One region of the Serratia sp. BNK-23 genome, then DNA from elsewhere that is predicted to be linked to it. Evidence: predicted binding sites of a transcription regulator. Region 1 holds the regulator's gene; each other region holds the start of a gene.
The links. Region 1 encodes LexA, which represses DNA repair genes until DNA is damaged. Its sites were predicted from a motif close to TNCTGTATGTACATACAGNA; they were not measured.

Region 1 (4,340 bases):
AGAGGTCAAGGCTGCCACGATCTGCTGGCCGGTAACGGCATACGCCAGGCCGAAGGCCAACGCGACCAGCCCTGCCTGCCTGCAGGCCGCGTGCCACACTTTGCGCAGTTGGCTGTCGTCCCGGGCGCCGTAGGCGTGGCCCGAATGAGCCTCCACCGCATAAGCGAAACCGTCGAGCGCATAGGCGGTGAACGTCAGCAGATTCATCAATACCGCATTGACCGCCACCACCTCGCTTCCCAGGCGAGCGCCGAAAATGGTCAACGACGCAAAGCACAGTTGCAGCAACAGTGAACGCAGCATGATGTCGCGGTTGAGCGCCAGCAGGCGACGCAGATCGCCACGCCAGGCCTGGCGCAGCATCTGCAGGGTAATACCGCGCAGGCGCATCACCCGCCACGCCAACCACAGGCCGAGCAGCAGCGTAGCGTATTCGGCGATGGCGGTTGCCGCCGCCGCCCCCCGCACGTTCCAGCCCAGGCCCATCACCAGCCAGATATCCAGCACGATGTTCAGCAGGTTGCCGACGATCAGCAGGATCACCGGCGCCCGCACGTACTGTACGCCAAGCAGCCAGCCCAGCAGCACCAGGTTGGCCAGCGCCGCCGGGGCGCTTAACCAGCGGATCTCAAGAAAACGCCGCGCCTGTTCCAGCACGTCGGCATCGCCGCCGACGATCCGCAGCGCCAGTTCGATCAGCGGATAGCGCAGCAGGACGATCGCCACCCCGGCCAACAGCGCCAGCAGCAGCGGTTGCATAAAGGCGCGCGCCAGCGCCTGGGGGTTCTGCGCCCCCAGCGCTTGCGCCGCCAGGCCGGTAGTGCTCATGCGCAGGAACAGCAGCAGCATGAACAGGAAGTTGGTCGCCACCGCACCGATCGCCACGCCCCCCAGATAAATGGGGCTGTCGAGGTGGCCGATCACCGCGGTGTCCACCAACCCGAGCAGCGGCACGGTAATATTGGAGAAGATCATCGGCAGGGCGAGGCGCCACAGGGCTTTATCGGTGTCGCTGGTGAAAGCGGAAATCAGGCGCATGATGGGATGTTCCTGTGACTGAGTGACAAAGGGCGAAGTCAGAAACAAAAACGCCCCAAAACAGGGGCGATTGATACAGGGAGCGGCGGTGATGGCGCGGCGATTAAATCCAGTCGCCGTTGCGGATCACGCCGACCGCCAGCCCTTCGATAGTGAAATTCTGCTGACGCAGATCGACCACGATCGGTTGGAATTCGTTGTTCTCCGGCAGCAGTTCAACCACGTTGCCGTGCTTTTTCAAGCGCTTGACCGTCACTTCGTCTTCGATCCGCGCGACCACGACCTGGCCGTTGCGCACGTCTTGCGTTTTGTGCACCGCCAGCAGATCGCCGTCCAGAATGCCAATGTCGCGCATTGACATGCCGTTCACCCGCAGCAGGAAATCGGCGCTCGGTTTAAACAGGGAAGGATCCACCTGGTAGTGCCCTTCGATGTGCTGCTGCGCCAGCAGCGGCTCGCCGGCGGCGACGCGGCCGATCAGCGGCAGCCCTTCTTCTTCTTCCATCAGCAGACGGATACCGCGCGAGGCACCGGAGACGATTTCGATCACGCCTTTGCGTGCCAGCGCCTTCAGGTGCTCTTCGGCGGCGTTAGGCGAACGGAACCCCAGACGCATCGCGATCTCGGCACGCGTTGGCGGCATGCCCGTTTGCGAAATGTGCTCGCGAATCAGATCGTAGACCTCTTGCTGTCTGGTAGTTAGTGCTTTCATTCCGCCCCCTGTTTGTTTATACAGTCTTGCTGTGAGTATATACAGGTAAGCGCGGATTGGGAACCGAAGAATAAATAAAAATCAGTCAGTAGGCGCTTTTCGTCAGCCGAAATGCTGCCATAAGACCGTGCCCCAAACGAACAGCGCCAGCACGATCGCCAGCGACACCGCCGCCGATCCCATGTCCTTGGCCCGCCCGGACAGCTCGTGATGTTCGCTGCCGATGCGATCCACCACCGCCTCGATCGCGCTGTTCAGGATCTCGACGATCATCACCAGCGCTACCGATCCGATCAATAAAATGCGCGCTATCGCACCCACATCCAGCCAGACAGCCAGTATGATAGCCAGAAGGGTGACCACCAGTTCCTGGCGGAAAGCCGCTTCGTGCTGCCAGGCGGCGGATAGCCCTTTATAAGAATAGCCGGCTGCCTTGATGATGCGGGTCAGTCCGGTTGCTTGGTTTGCCATGTTTTCGTGCCTTTCTCAGAGGTCGGTCATAATAAAAAGAGTCTAGAACAGTCCGCGCTGACGGCTCTCGGTTTTCGAACACCACAGATCTGCTACCCGGTTTCTGGTATGCTTGCGGCGCATTGCTAACAAGAGGCTTCACGTTGTTATGTCAGGTTGGCGTAAAATTTATTATAAAATATTGAATTTACCACTTAAATTGTTGGTAAGAAGTAAGGTCATCCCTTCAGATCCGGTTACCGAGCTAGGGTTGGATCCCTCACGGCCGATTTTGTATGTTTTACCTTACAATTCCAAGGCGGATTTGCTGACGCTGCGCACCCAGTGCCTGGCGCAGGATCTGCCCGATCCGCTCAACTCGCTGGAGATCGACGGCACCGTGCTGCCGAGCTACGTGTTCATTCACGACGGCCCGCGCGTATTCCGCTATTACACCCCAAAAGAAGAGTCGGTAAAGCTGTTCCACGACTATCTGGATCTGCATCGCAGCAACCCGGATCTCGACATTCAGATGCTGCCGGTTTCGGTGATGTTCGGCCGTTCGCCGGGCCGCGAAGGCCACGGCACGCCGCACCTGCGTCTGTTGAACGGCGTGCAGAAATTCTTCGCCGTGCTGTGGCTCGGCCGCGACAGCTTCGTGCGTTTCTCCAACACCGTGTCGCTGCGCCGCATGGCTACCGAACACGGCACGGATAAAACCATCGCGCAGAAACTGGCGCGCGTGGCGCGCATGCACTTCTCGCGTCAGCGCCTGGCCGCGGTGGGCCCGAGTCTGCCGGCCCGTCAGGATCTGTTCAACAAGCTGTTGGCGTCCAAAGCGATCGAAAAAGCGGTCGAGGACGAAGCGCGCAGCAAGAAGATCTCGCACGAGAAGGCCCAGCAGAACGCCATCGCGCTGATGGAAGAGATCGCCGCCGACTTCTCCTACGAAACCGTGCGCCTGTCCGACCGCGTGCTGAGCTGGACCTGGAACCGGCTGTATCAGGGCATCAACGTCACCAACGCCGAGCGCGTGCGCCAGCTGGCGCAGGACGGCCACGAGATCGTCTACGTGCCCTGCCACCGCAGCCACATGGACTATCTGCTGCTGTCGTACGTGCTGTATCACCAGGGCCTGGTGCCGCCGCACATCGCTGCGGGCATCAACCTCAACTTCTGGCCGGCGGGCCCGATCTTCCGTCGCCTGGGCGCGTTCTTCATCCGCCGCACCTTTAAAGGCAACAAGCTGTATTCGACGGTGTTCCGTGAATACCTCGGCGAGCTGTTCACCCGCGGTTACTCGGTGGAATATTTCGTGGAAGGCGGCCGTTCCCGCACCGGGCGTTTGCTGGAGCCGAAGACCGGCACCCTGTCGATGACCATCCAGGCGATGCTGCGCGGCGGCACCCGTCCGATCACGCTGGTGCCGATTTACATCGGTTACGAACACGTGATGGAAGTGGGTACCTACGCCAAAGAGCTGCGCGGCGCCACCAAGGAAAAAGAGAGCCTGCCGCAGATGCTGCGCGGCCTGCGCAAGCTGCGCAACCTGGGCCAGGGATACGTCAACTTCGGCGAACCGCTGCCATTGACGGCTTACCTCAACCAGAACGTGCCGCAGTGGCGCGAATCGATCGATCCGATCGAGGCTCAGCGTCCAAGCTGGCTGACGCCGACGGTCAACGATCTGGCCGGCCAGATCATGGTGCGCATCAACAATGCCGCCGCAGCCAACGCCATGAACCTGTGTTCCACCGCGCTGCTGGCCTCGCGTCAGCGTTCGCTGACCCGCGAGCAGCTGGTCGAGCAGCTCGAGTGCTACCTGCAGCTGATGCGCAACGCGCCTTACGCGCGTGACGTCACCGTGCCGACGCAAACGCCGGATGAGCTGCTGGATCACGCGCTGAACATGAACAAGTTCGAGGTGGAGAAGGACAGCATCGGCGACATCATCATCCTGCCGCGCGAGCAGGCGGTGCTGATGACCTATTACCGCAACAACATCCACCATCTGCTGGTGTTGCCGTCGCTGATCGCCAGCATCGTGATGCATCATCGCCGGGTGTCGCGCGCCGAGCTGCTGCGCCAGATCGGCATGATCTACCCGATGCTGAAAGCCGAGCTGTTCCTGCATAACGAC
Region 2 (4,340 bases), 1.4 Mb from region 1:
GCCTGTCCACCGGCCTGAACGTGATGGGGCCGGAGCGCGGCATGGCGCTGGCCAACCTGCTCGGCATCCCGGTGTTCATGATCGTGAAAACCGCCGACGGGTTTGAGGAGCGTTATTCGGACGCGTTCAAACCCTATCTGAAAAAGCGTTCGTGAGGTTGCTATGTTGACGGTATTCGCCGCTACCTTCGTGTTGTTTCTGCTGATCGTCGGCGGCATGTCGCTGGGTTACGTGTTCAAACGCAAAAGCCTGCAGGGCAGCTGCGGCGGCATCACCGCGCTGGGCATGGAGAAAGTCTGCGACTGCCCGGAGCCGTGCGATGCGCGCAAAAAGCGCGAAGCCAAAGCGGCACAGCGGCGCGAGCAGTTGGACAAGCACCGCATTCTGTAGCGAAGCGAAAACCCGGCCTTGGCCGGGTTTTTTTATTTCGCCTTGCGGAAGCTTTTCGCTTCGGCCGGTGAGTTGACCATCACGCCGTCGGCCCCCAGCGCCAGCGCCTGCTGATACTCCTGCGGCGTGTTGACGCCGAACAGAATGATGTGCGCCGGGCCCTGCGAGCGGAAACAATCCATCGACTCTTTATCCCAGGTCAGAAACGCCTTCGAGCGCCCTTCGCCGAGGGTGTACTTCTCTACCACTTCCACCTCACGCTTCAGCTCCAGCCCATACCAGCGCGGCTGTCGGTTGTCCGGTTTGACATCACACTGGTGCGCCATGGTGACGTTAGCCAGCAGCGTGCGGGTCTCGTCGCGGCTTTCGAAGCGCGGGATGGCCGGCGGCAGCGCCTGCAGGTATTTGGCATCGGTAGAGTAGACGCGGGTGCGGTTCAGGCTGTCGGTGCTTTCCAGCGTCGTCAGCAGCGCCTGGCCAAACTGCGCCGGATCGGCGTCCGGGGATTTGATGTCCAGATAGAAGGTGACGTGCGGGAACGCCTTTAGCACCTCGTCCAGCCGCGGAATGCCGATGCCCTGGCCGCGGAACGGATGTGCATCGCCTTTGGCGAAGGCCCAGCCGGCATCGGTCTCGGCCAATTGCGCGGCGGTATAGGCAGAGACCGGGCCCTGCCGGTTGGTCAGCGCCTTCAGATCCGAGGGGCGATACAGCACGATGACGCCGTCTTTGGATGCTTGCAGGGTGATCCAAACGGCGTCGGCGCCGTTTTTCAGCGCGGTTTCGATGGCGATGCGGGTGTTTTCCGGCGCATCGGCGGTGCCGCCGCGATGGGCGACGATCGCCGGCGCGTGACCGGTGGCGGCGCTGGCCGCCAACGCGCTCAGCGACAGCGCGGAAGCCAGCAGCAAATAAGAAAATCTGATCATGTAGGGTACCTTGTCGTTATCGTTGTGGTGAGCTGCACGGGATGGCGGAAATCATACTATTGAAAAATTAAGCTTTTTTAACAACGCGGAAATATCTGGCGGAAACGGCGCTTTCATCGAAGCCTGCGGCCTTGAGCTTTCGGTATCTGACTGTATACTTATACAGTGTTACTGGAGGGTGCGATGCGTAAAATCATTCATGTCGATATGGACTGCTTCTTCGCGGCGGTGGAAATGCGCGACGATCCCAGCCTGCGCGATATCCCGCTGGCGATTGGCGGCAGCGCCGATCGGCGCGGGGTGATCAGCACCGCCAACTACCCGGCGCGGCGCTACGGCGTACACAGCGCCATGTCCACGGCGATGGCGCTCAAGCTGTGTCCGCATCTCACCCTGCTGCCGGGGCGCATGGCGGCCTATAAAGAGGCTTCGCTGCACATCCGTGAAATCTTCGCCCGCTATACTCCGTTGATCGAGCCGCTGTCGCTCGATGAAGCCTATCTCGACGTGACCGACAGCCCGCAATGCAACGGCTCGGCGACGCTGATCGCTCAGGAGATCCGTCAAGCGATTGCCGACGAGCTGAACCTCACCGCGTCGGCCGGCGTCGCGCCGATCAAGTTTCTCGCCAAAATCGCCTCCGAGATAAACAAGCCGAATGGGCAATACGTGATCACCCCGGCGCAGGTGCCGGCGTTTTTGCAGCAGCTGCCGCTCAGCAAAATCCCCGGCGTCGGCAAGGTGACCGCCAAACGGCTGGAGGAAGTGGGGCTTATCACCTGCGCCGACGTGCAGCAATACGATTTGGCGCAGCTGCTCAAGCGCTTCGGCAAGTTCGGCCGGGTGCTGTGGGAGCGGTGTCAGGGCATCGATCGGCGCGAAATCTCGGCGGAGCGGCTGCGTAAATCGGTGGGCGTGGAGCGCACGCTGGCGGAGGACATTCACGACTGGGAAGATTGCGAAACGCTGATTATCGACAAACTCTACCCCGAGCTGGAGATGCGGCTGCGTAAGGTGAAGCCGGATCTGCATATCGCCCGGCAGGGCGTGAAGCTGAAGTTTCAGGATTTTCAGCAAACCACCCAGGAGCACGTGTTCCCGGTGCTGAATCAGCAGGATTTGCTGGCGGTGGCGCGGCAGGCGTGGCGCGAACGGCGTGAAGGGCGCGGCGTGCGGCTGGTGGGGCTACATGTGACGCTGCTCGATCCGCAGCTGGAGCGGCAGCTGGCGCTGCCTTGGGAATAAAAAAGCCGGCGATTAGCCGGCTTTTTGCGTTAAGCGCGCAGATTACGCGCGCTCAGGGATCGCTTTCAGCAGCGAGGTCAGCAGCTTCCAGTACAGACCGACGCTTTCGATATGCACCTGCTCATCCGGCGAGTGCGGGCCGGTGATGGTTGGCCCGATCGATACCATATCCATGTTTGGATACGGCTTTTTGAACAGACCGCATTCCAGGCCGGCGTGGATCACCATGATGTTCGGCGTCTTGTTGAACAGCTCCTGATACAGCTCGCGCACCAGGTGCATCACCGGCGAGTCGGCGTCCGGCTGCCAGCCCGGGTAGCCGCCCTTCGGCGCCACCTTGGCGCCGGCCAGCTGGCCCAGCGCGGTCAGCATCTCGACCACGTAATCTTTGCCGCTGTCGATCAGAGAGCGGATCAGGCAGATGATTTCCGCTTCGTTTTCGCTGGTGGTGACCACGCCGACGTTCAGCGAGGTTTCCACTACGCCTTTGACCGCGTCGCTCATGCGGATCACGCCGTTCGGCGTGCCGTTCAGCAGCGCCAGGAAGCGTTGCTGGCTGTCGGCGCTCAGCGCCTGCGAAGCGCTGGTGGCCGGCTCCAGCAGCACGGTGATGTTCTTCTCTTTGGCGGAGAGTTCGTTCTGCAGCACCGCCAGGAACTCCTGGCTCAGTGCTTTCAGCGCGTCGGCTTTTTCCGCCGGCACCGCAACCACCGCGGAGGCTTCACGCGGAATGGCGTTGCGCAGGGTGCCGCCATTCAGATCCAGCACGCGCAGGTTCAGCGCCGCCGCATGGGCGAACAGGAAGCGCGCCAGCAGTTTGTTGGCGTTGCCCAGCCCGACGTGGATCTCGGCGCCGGAGTGGCCGCCTTTCAGGCCCTTGAGGGTCAGCTTCAGGGTTTGATAACCGGCCGGCACCGCTTCGCGCTGCAGCGGCAGGGTGGTGATGAAGTCGATACCGCCGGCGCAACCCATGTAGATTTCGCCTTCTTCTTCGGAATCGGTATTGATCAGGATGTCTGCCTGCAGCCAGTTTGGCTGCAGCCCGAAGGCGCCGTCCATGCCGGCTTCTTCGGTCATGGTCAGCAGCACTTCCAGCGGGCCGTGCTCAACGCTGTCATCGGCCAGCACCGCCAGGGCGGAGGCCATGCCGATGCCGTTGTCGGCGCCCAGCGTGGTGCCGCGCGCTTTCACCCACTCGCCGGCGATATAAGGCTGGATCGGATCCTTGGCGAAGTCGTGCACGGTGTCGTTATTCTTTTGCGGCACCATGTCCAGGTGCGCCTGCAGCGCCACCGGCTTGCGGTTTTCCATGCCTTTGGTGGCCGGTTTGCGCAGCAGGATATTGCCGACCTGATCGCGCTCGGCGTGCAGGTTCTTCTCTTTGGCCCAGGTGAGGATGTGCTGCGCCAGCGCTTCTTCATGATAAGAAGGGTGCGGGATAGAACAGATCTTGGCGAAAATATCCCACAGCGGCTGTGGCGAAAGCTGAGACAATTCAGACACTATAAGTCTCCTGTGACGGCAGGCTCCGACAGGACGGGCGTGCCGCGCGGTTGAGGTGAGCGGGTATCTGTGCGTCGTGGCACGATCGTTAGAGAATATCACTTTATTTCCGGCGGCGCGCGCCCCGTATTGTGCGGTTTAAGCGCTTGATCACACGGCTTCGCGGCGGGAACGTTCGCTTTTTCAGCATCAATCACCGAAAAGCCGCGCGGCGGAAATCGCGAGGTTTTCCTCGGTACAGCTGGAATTCAACGCGGCCAGTCTCTATAATCT
Region 3 (4,340 bases), 700 kb from region 1:
TTCATGCTGCGATCGCGAAACAGCAGGTTATTCAGCGAGGTTTCCAGCGCACCGGTCAGCAGAGGGGTAAACAGCATCGGCATCTCCCTCTCAGAACTTGAAGCCGCGATGCAGGGCGACAATACCACCGGTCAGGTTGAAATAGGTGACGTTTTCAAAACCGGCGTTGCCCATCATGCCCTTCAGGGTTTCCTGATCGGGGTGCATGCGGATCGATTCCGCCAGGTAGCGGTAGCTGTCCGGATCTTTCACCACCAGCTCGCCGATCTTCGGCAGCACGTGGAAAGAGTAGGCGTCATAGGCTTTGCTCAGCGGCGCCAGCAGCGGCTTGGAGAATTCCAGCACCAGCAGACGGCCGCCCGGCTTCAGCACGCGGAACATCGAGCGCAGCGCTTTGTCTTTGTCAGTGACGTTACGCAGGCCAAAGGAGATGGTGATGCAATCGAAGTAATTGTCCGGGAACGGCAGCGCTTCGGCGTTGGCCTGCACGTAATTGATGTTGCCGACGATGCCGCGATCGCGCAGCTTCTCGCGCCCCATCTTGAGCATCGAATCGTTGATGTCCGCCAGCACCACCTGCCCCTGCTCGCCCACCATGCGGGAGAACTTGGCGGCCAGGTCGCCGGTACCGCCGGCCAGATCCAGCACGCGCTGCCCGCGGCGCACGCCGCTGCAGTCAATGGTGAAACGCTTCCAGATACGGTGAATACCGAACGACATCAGGTCGTTCATCACGTCATACTTTGCCGCTACCGAATGGAAAACGTCCGCCACCATGGCCTGTTTTTCGTCTCTAGCGACGGTGCGAAAACCGAAATCGGTGGTTTCCTGCGATTGATCTGCCATTGTCCTGCCTGCTATTCAGTCAATTTTGTGTGGATGAGTGTACCAGAAGCCCGGTGAATACCCCACCTCGCCACGGCCTCAGCCGTGCGAAACGAAGCCCGGCTCCCCGGCGGTATCGTCATCGTCGTTCGTCTGCGGCAGCGCGGCGACATCATCGTCGTTCGCCTCTTCCGCTTCATCGTGTTGCGCGCCGGCTTGCTGCGCCAGCAGCGGGTTTATCGGCCGTTTGACCTCAACCCCCAACGCGCGGAAACCTTCAATTTGGCCGATAAGATTACCACGGCCTTCGCTCAGTTTGTTCATCGCCTGACGATAACTGCCCTGCGCCTTGTCCAGGCTCTGCCCCAGCGCGGACATATCGTCCACGAACAGCCGCATCTTGTCATACAGTTTCGCCGCGCGATCGGCGATGCGCTGGGCGTTCTGGCTCTGATGCTCATAGCGCCACAGGTTGGTGATGGTACGCAGCGCCACCAGCAACGTGGTCGGGCTGACCAGCATGATGTTGTGCTTAAGCGCTTCGCTGATCAGCTCCGGCTCGCGATCGATAGCCAGCAGGAAGGCAGGCTCGACCGGAATGAACATCAGCACATAATCCAGCGAACGCAGCCCCGGCAGCTGCTGATAGTCCTTGCGGCCCAGCATGCGGATGTGGCCGCGCAGCGAGGCGATATGTTCGCTCAGCGCCGCTTCGCGCTCCGCCTCATCCTCGCCGTTGAAATAGCGCTCGTAGGCGATCAGCGACATCTTGGCGTCAATCACTACATCCTTACCCTGCGGCAGGCGCACGATCACATCGGGCTGCATGCGGCTCTGATGATCCACCCGCACGTTGACCTGCGTTTCATACTCATGTCCTTCGCGCAGGCCGGAAGCCTCCAGCACCCGGCTCAGCACCACCTCGCCCCAGTTGCCCTGCGTTTTGTTGTCGCCTTTCAGCGCCTTGGTGAGGTTGATCGCCTCGCGCGCCATCTGCGCGTTCAACTGCTGCAGATTGCGTATCTCGTGCGTCAGCGTATGGCGCTCCCGCGCCTCCTGGCCAAAGCTGTCCTGCACCTGCCGGCGGAAACCGTCCAGCTGTTCGCGCAGCGGCAACAGTAAACGATCCAAACTTTGCTTATTTTGCTCGTCCACCTTGCGGCCGCTGTGTTCAAAAATGCGGTTGGCGAGATTTTCAAACTGGGTGGTGAGCCGCTGTTCGCTGTTGATAAGCAGGCGCTGCTTCTCCTCCGCTGCCATACGCGTCTCTTCCAGACGGATGGTGACTTCGCGCAGTTCGGCTTCCTGCGCGCTGTTAACCTCGCGCTGGGCGCGCAGCTCCTGATTGAGCAGCTCGCATTCGTTGCGCCAATGGTTGAGCTGTTGCAGCTTCTCATGTCCGGCCGCCAGTTGGCTGTGCAGATTGCGCAGCTCCAGCTCGCTCTGGCGCGACTGCTGCTCGTGGCGCTGCAGCGTTTCCTGTCGCGCCGCCGTTTCCTGCTGCGCCTGCTGCAACGCTTGCTCCAGCAACCGCAGCTCGGTTTCATGTTGCGCATGCGTCTGCTGCACCCGCAGACTGGCGATCAGCCACCCCAACAGCATGCCGATCGCTACGCCGCCAATCCCATAAATCAGACTGGTATCCACCCTGCCTCCTGTTGCACCTTGCCGTTGCGGCGTTTTGCACGCCCATTGCCCGTCACGTTAAGGGGAGGCTGTATGGATGTCCAGCCTGATTTTGCCGGCCGCGCACAATATTGCGCGGCGCTGCGCAATTTAGCGAGAAATCAACCCAGCCACTGGCTGAGCCACTTGATGCCGAACGCCCCCGGCGCCAGAATGCCGAACGCCCAGATCATCGCCGACGTGACGTTGGCCAGTTGGAAATAGCGCTGCGGCATGCCGCAAATGCCGCCCACCAACGGCACCACGGCGCGCAGCGGGCCGAAGAAGCGGCCGATGAAAATGCCCAGCACGCCCCAGCGTTCAAAGAAGGCGTGGCCGCGCGCCAGCAGCTGCGGATTGCGCGACAGCGGCCACATATGGGCCACGCGATCCTGATAGTGATAGCCGATCCAGTAAGAGAGCCAGTCGCCGAAAAACGCCCCGGCGGCGGCGGCGGCCCAAATCGGCCAAAAGGCGATGCCGCTTTCGCCGATCAGCGCGCCCAGCGCCAGCAGGATCACCGTGGCCGGCAGCAGCAGCGACAAAAACGCCAGCGACTCGCCGAACGCCAGGAAGAAGATGATGGGAATGGCCCAGCCTTCGTGCTGACGCACGACGTCGCTGACCCAGTTGATAACGTCATTGAGGCTCAATACGGGGCTCCTGATACGCGATGGTTCGCCGCCTAGGATAAGCCGGGGCGAGTTAAACCCCGGTTAAACACGCAGCGATTTACTCGAGGTAGAACGCCTGCAGCGCTTCGCGCTGGGCCGCGCCCAGACCGTATTCCGCTTCCAGCCAGCGGTCGGTGGAGCCGTATTGCTGACGGATGCAGCCCAGCGCCGTCATCAGGAACTCCTCGCGCGCGCTGAGCACGTAGGCGAATTGCTCCAGCGCCGCCGCATTCAGCTTGATAGAGAGCTGATCCAGCATCTGCTCGCGGAAAGTGGCCAGCGTGGTTTCAGTCAGCAGATAGTCTTCCAGCACCGTCGCTTCGTCGGCCCCCAGCGCGAACAGCACCAGTGCCGAACCGACCCCGGTGCGATCCTTGCCGACTGCGCAGTGCTGCACGATCGCGCCGCCGCCGGGGTTGCTCAGCAGCTGCGCCAACCGCTGATAGGCCACATTGCCGAACGGCAGGCGGCGATACAGTTCCAGCATGAACGCGCGGGCGTCGAAAGCGGCCAGCGTTTCGTTGGTGAGCTTCTCCAGGTTGGCGTTGACTTCGCTGCTCAGCGGGTTGGCCGGCACGTGATGATAGTCGGCGCCATTCCACAGAATATCCGGTTTGGCCTGCACTTCGTCGGCATCGCGGTAGTCCAGCACCGAACGCACCGGCACGCCGGCGAGAAAGGCGCAGTCGTTTTCCGTCAGCCGCTCGAGGGAACCGGAACGAAACAGCAGGCCGCGCTTGATGCGGCGCCCGTCGGCCACGCCGTTGCCGCCGAAGTCACGGAAATTAATGCCGCCGTCGAGCGGCGCAAGCGAAGGATGAAGCAGGATCTGGGCGGTCATAAACGTCCTCATTGTTTTTGTTATGACAACGCGCGGCGGCCATCGGCGCAGCGCTGAGGAGTATCACCGTAACAGATTAGTCGCGAATGGAAAAACGGGCCGCGGCGGCGGCCCGTTGAGGGAAGGCGATTACAGCAGACGGCGGGCAGCGTCCACCACGATCTGCACCGCTTTGCTTTCGGTGTTTTTCATGGTCTCGGCGTTCGGGATCTCTTGCTGGGTGCGGTTGACGATCACCCCAGCCACCATGCCGGCACGCAGGCCCTGGCTAGCGCACATGGTCAGCAACGTGGCGGATTCCATTTCATAGTTCATCACGCCCATCGCCTGCCACT

Region 2: the regulator LexA is predicted to act here: its motif matches at 1,468-1,487, upstream of dinB (DNA polymerase IV).
Region 3: the regulator LexA is predicted to act here: its motif matches at 2,539-2,558, upstream of rmuC (DNA recombination protein RmuC).

The regions. Positions count from the first base shown of each region.
Region 1 covers NZ_CP179900.1:309,488-313,827, reverse strand. Annotated here, with positions in the region: gene dinF (MATE family efflux transporter DinF) at 1-1,038, opposite strand, end outside; gene lexA (transcriptional repressor LexA) at 1,142-1,750, opposite strand; gene ACMGF9_RS01450 (diacylglycerol kinase) at 1,853-2,221, opposite strand; gene plsB (glycerol-3-phosphate 1-O-acyltransferase PlsB) at 2,370-4,340, shown strand, end outside.
Region 2 covers NZ_CP179900.1:4,045,300-4,049,639, reverse strand. Annotated here, with positions in the region: gene ACMGF9_RS19310 (FAD:protein FMN transferase) at 1-155, shown strand, start outside; gene nqrM ((Na+)-NQR maturation NqrM) at 163-390, shown strand; gene ACMGF9_RS19300 (glycerophosphodiester phosphodiesterase family protein) at 423-1,319, opposite strand; gene dinB (DNA polymerase IV) at 1,503-2,564, shown strand; gene pepD (beta-Ala-His dipeptidase) at 2,607-4,067, opposite strand.
Region 3 covers NZ_CP179900.1:4,739,910-4,744,249, forward strand. Annotated here, with positions in the region: gene ubiJ (ubiquinone biosynthesis protein UbiJ) at 1-77, opposite strand, end outside; gene ubiE (bifunctional demethylmenaquinone methyltransferase/2-methoxy-6-polyprenyl-1,4-benzoquinol methylase UbiE) at 91-846, opposite strand; gene rmuC (DNA recombination protein RmuC) at 925-2,472, opposite strand; gene ACMGF9_RS22565 (DedA family protein) at 2,613-3,143, opposite strand; gene ACMGF9_RS22570 (tyrosine-protein phosphatase) at 3,223-4,005, opposite strand; gene udp (uridine phosphorylase) at 4,135-4,340, opposite strand, start outside.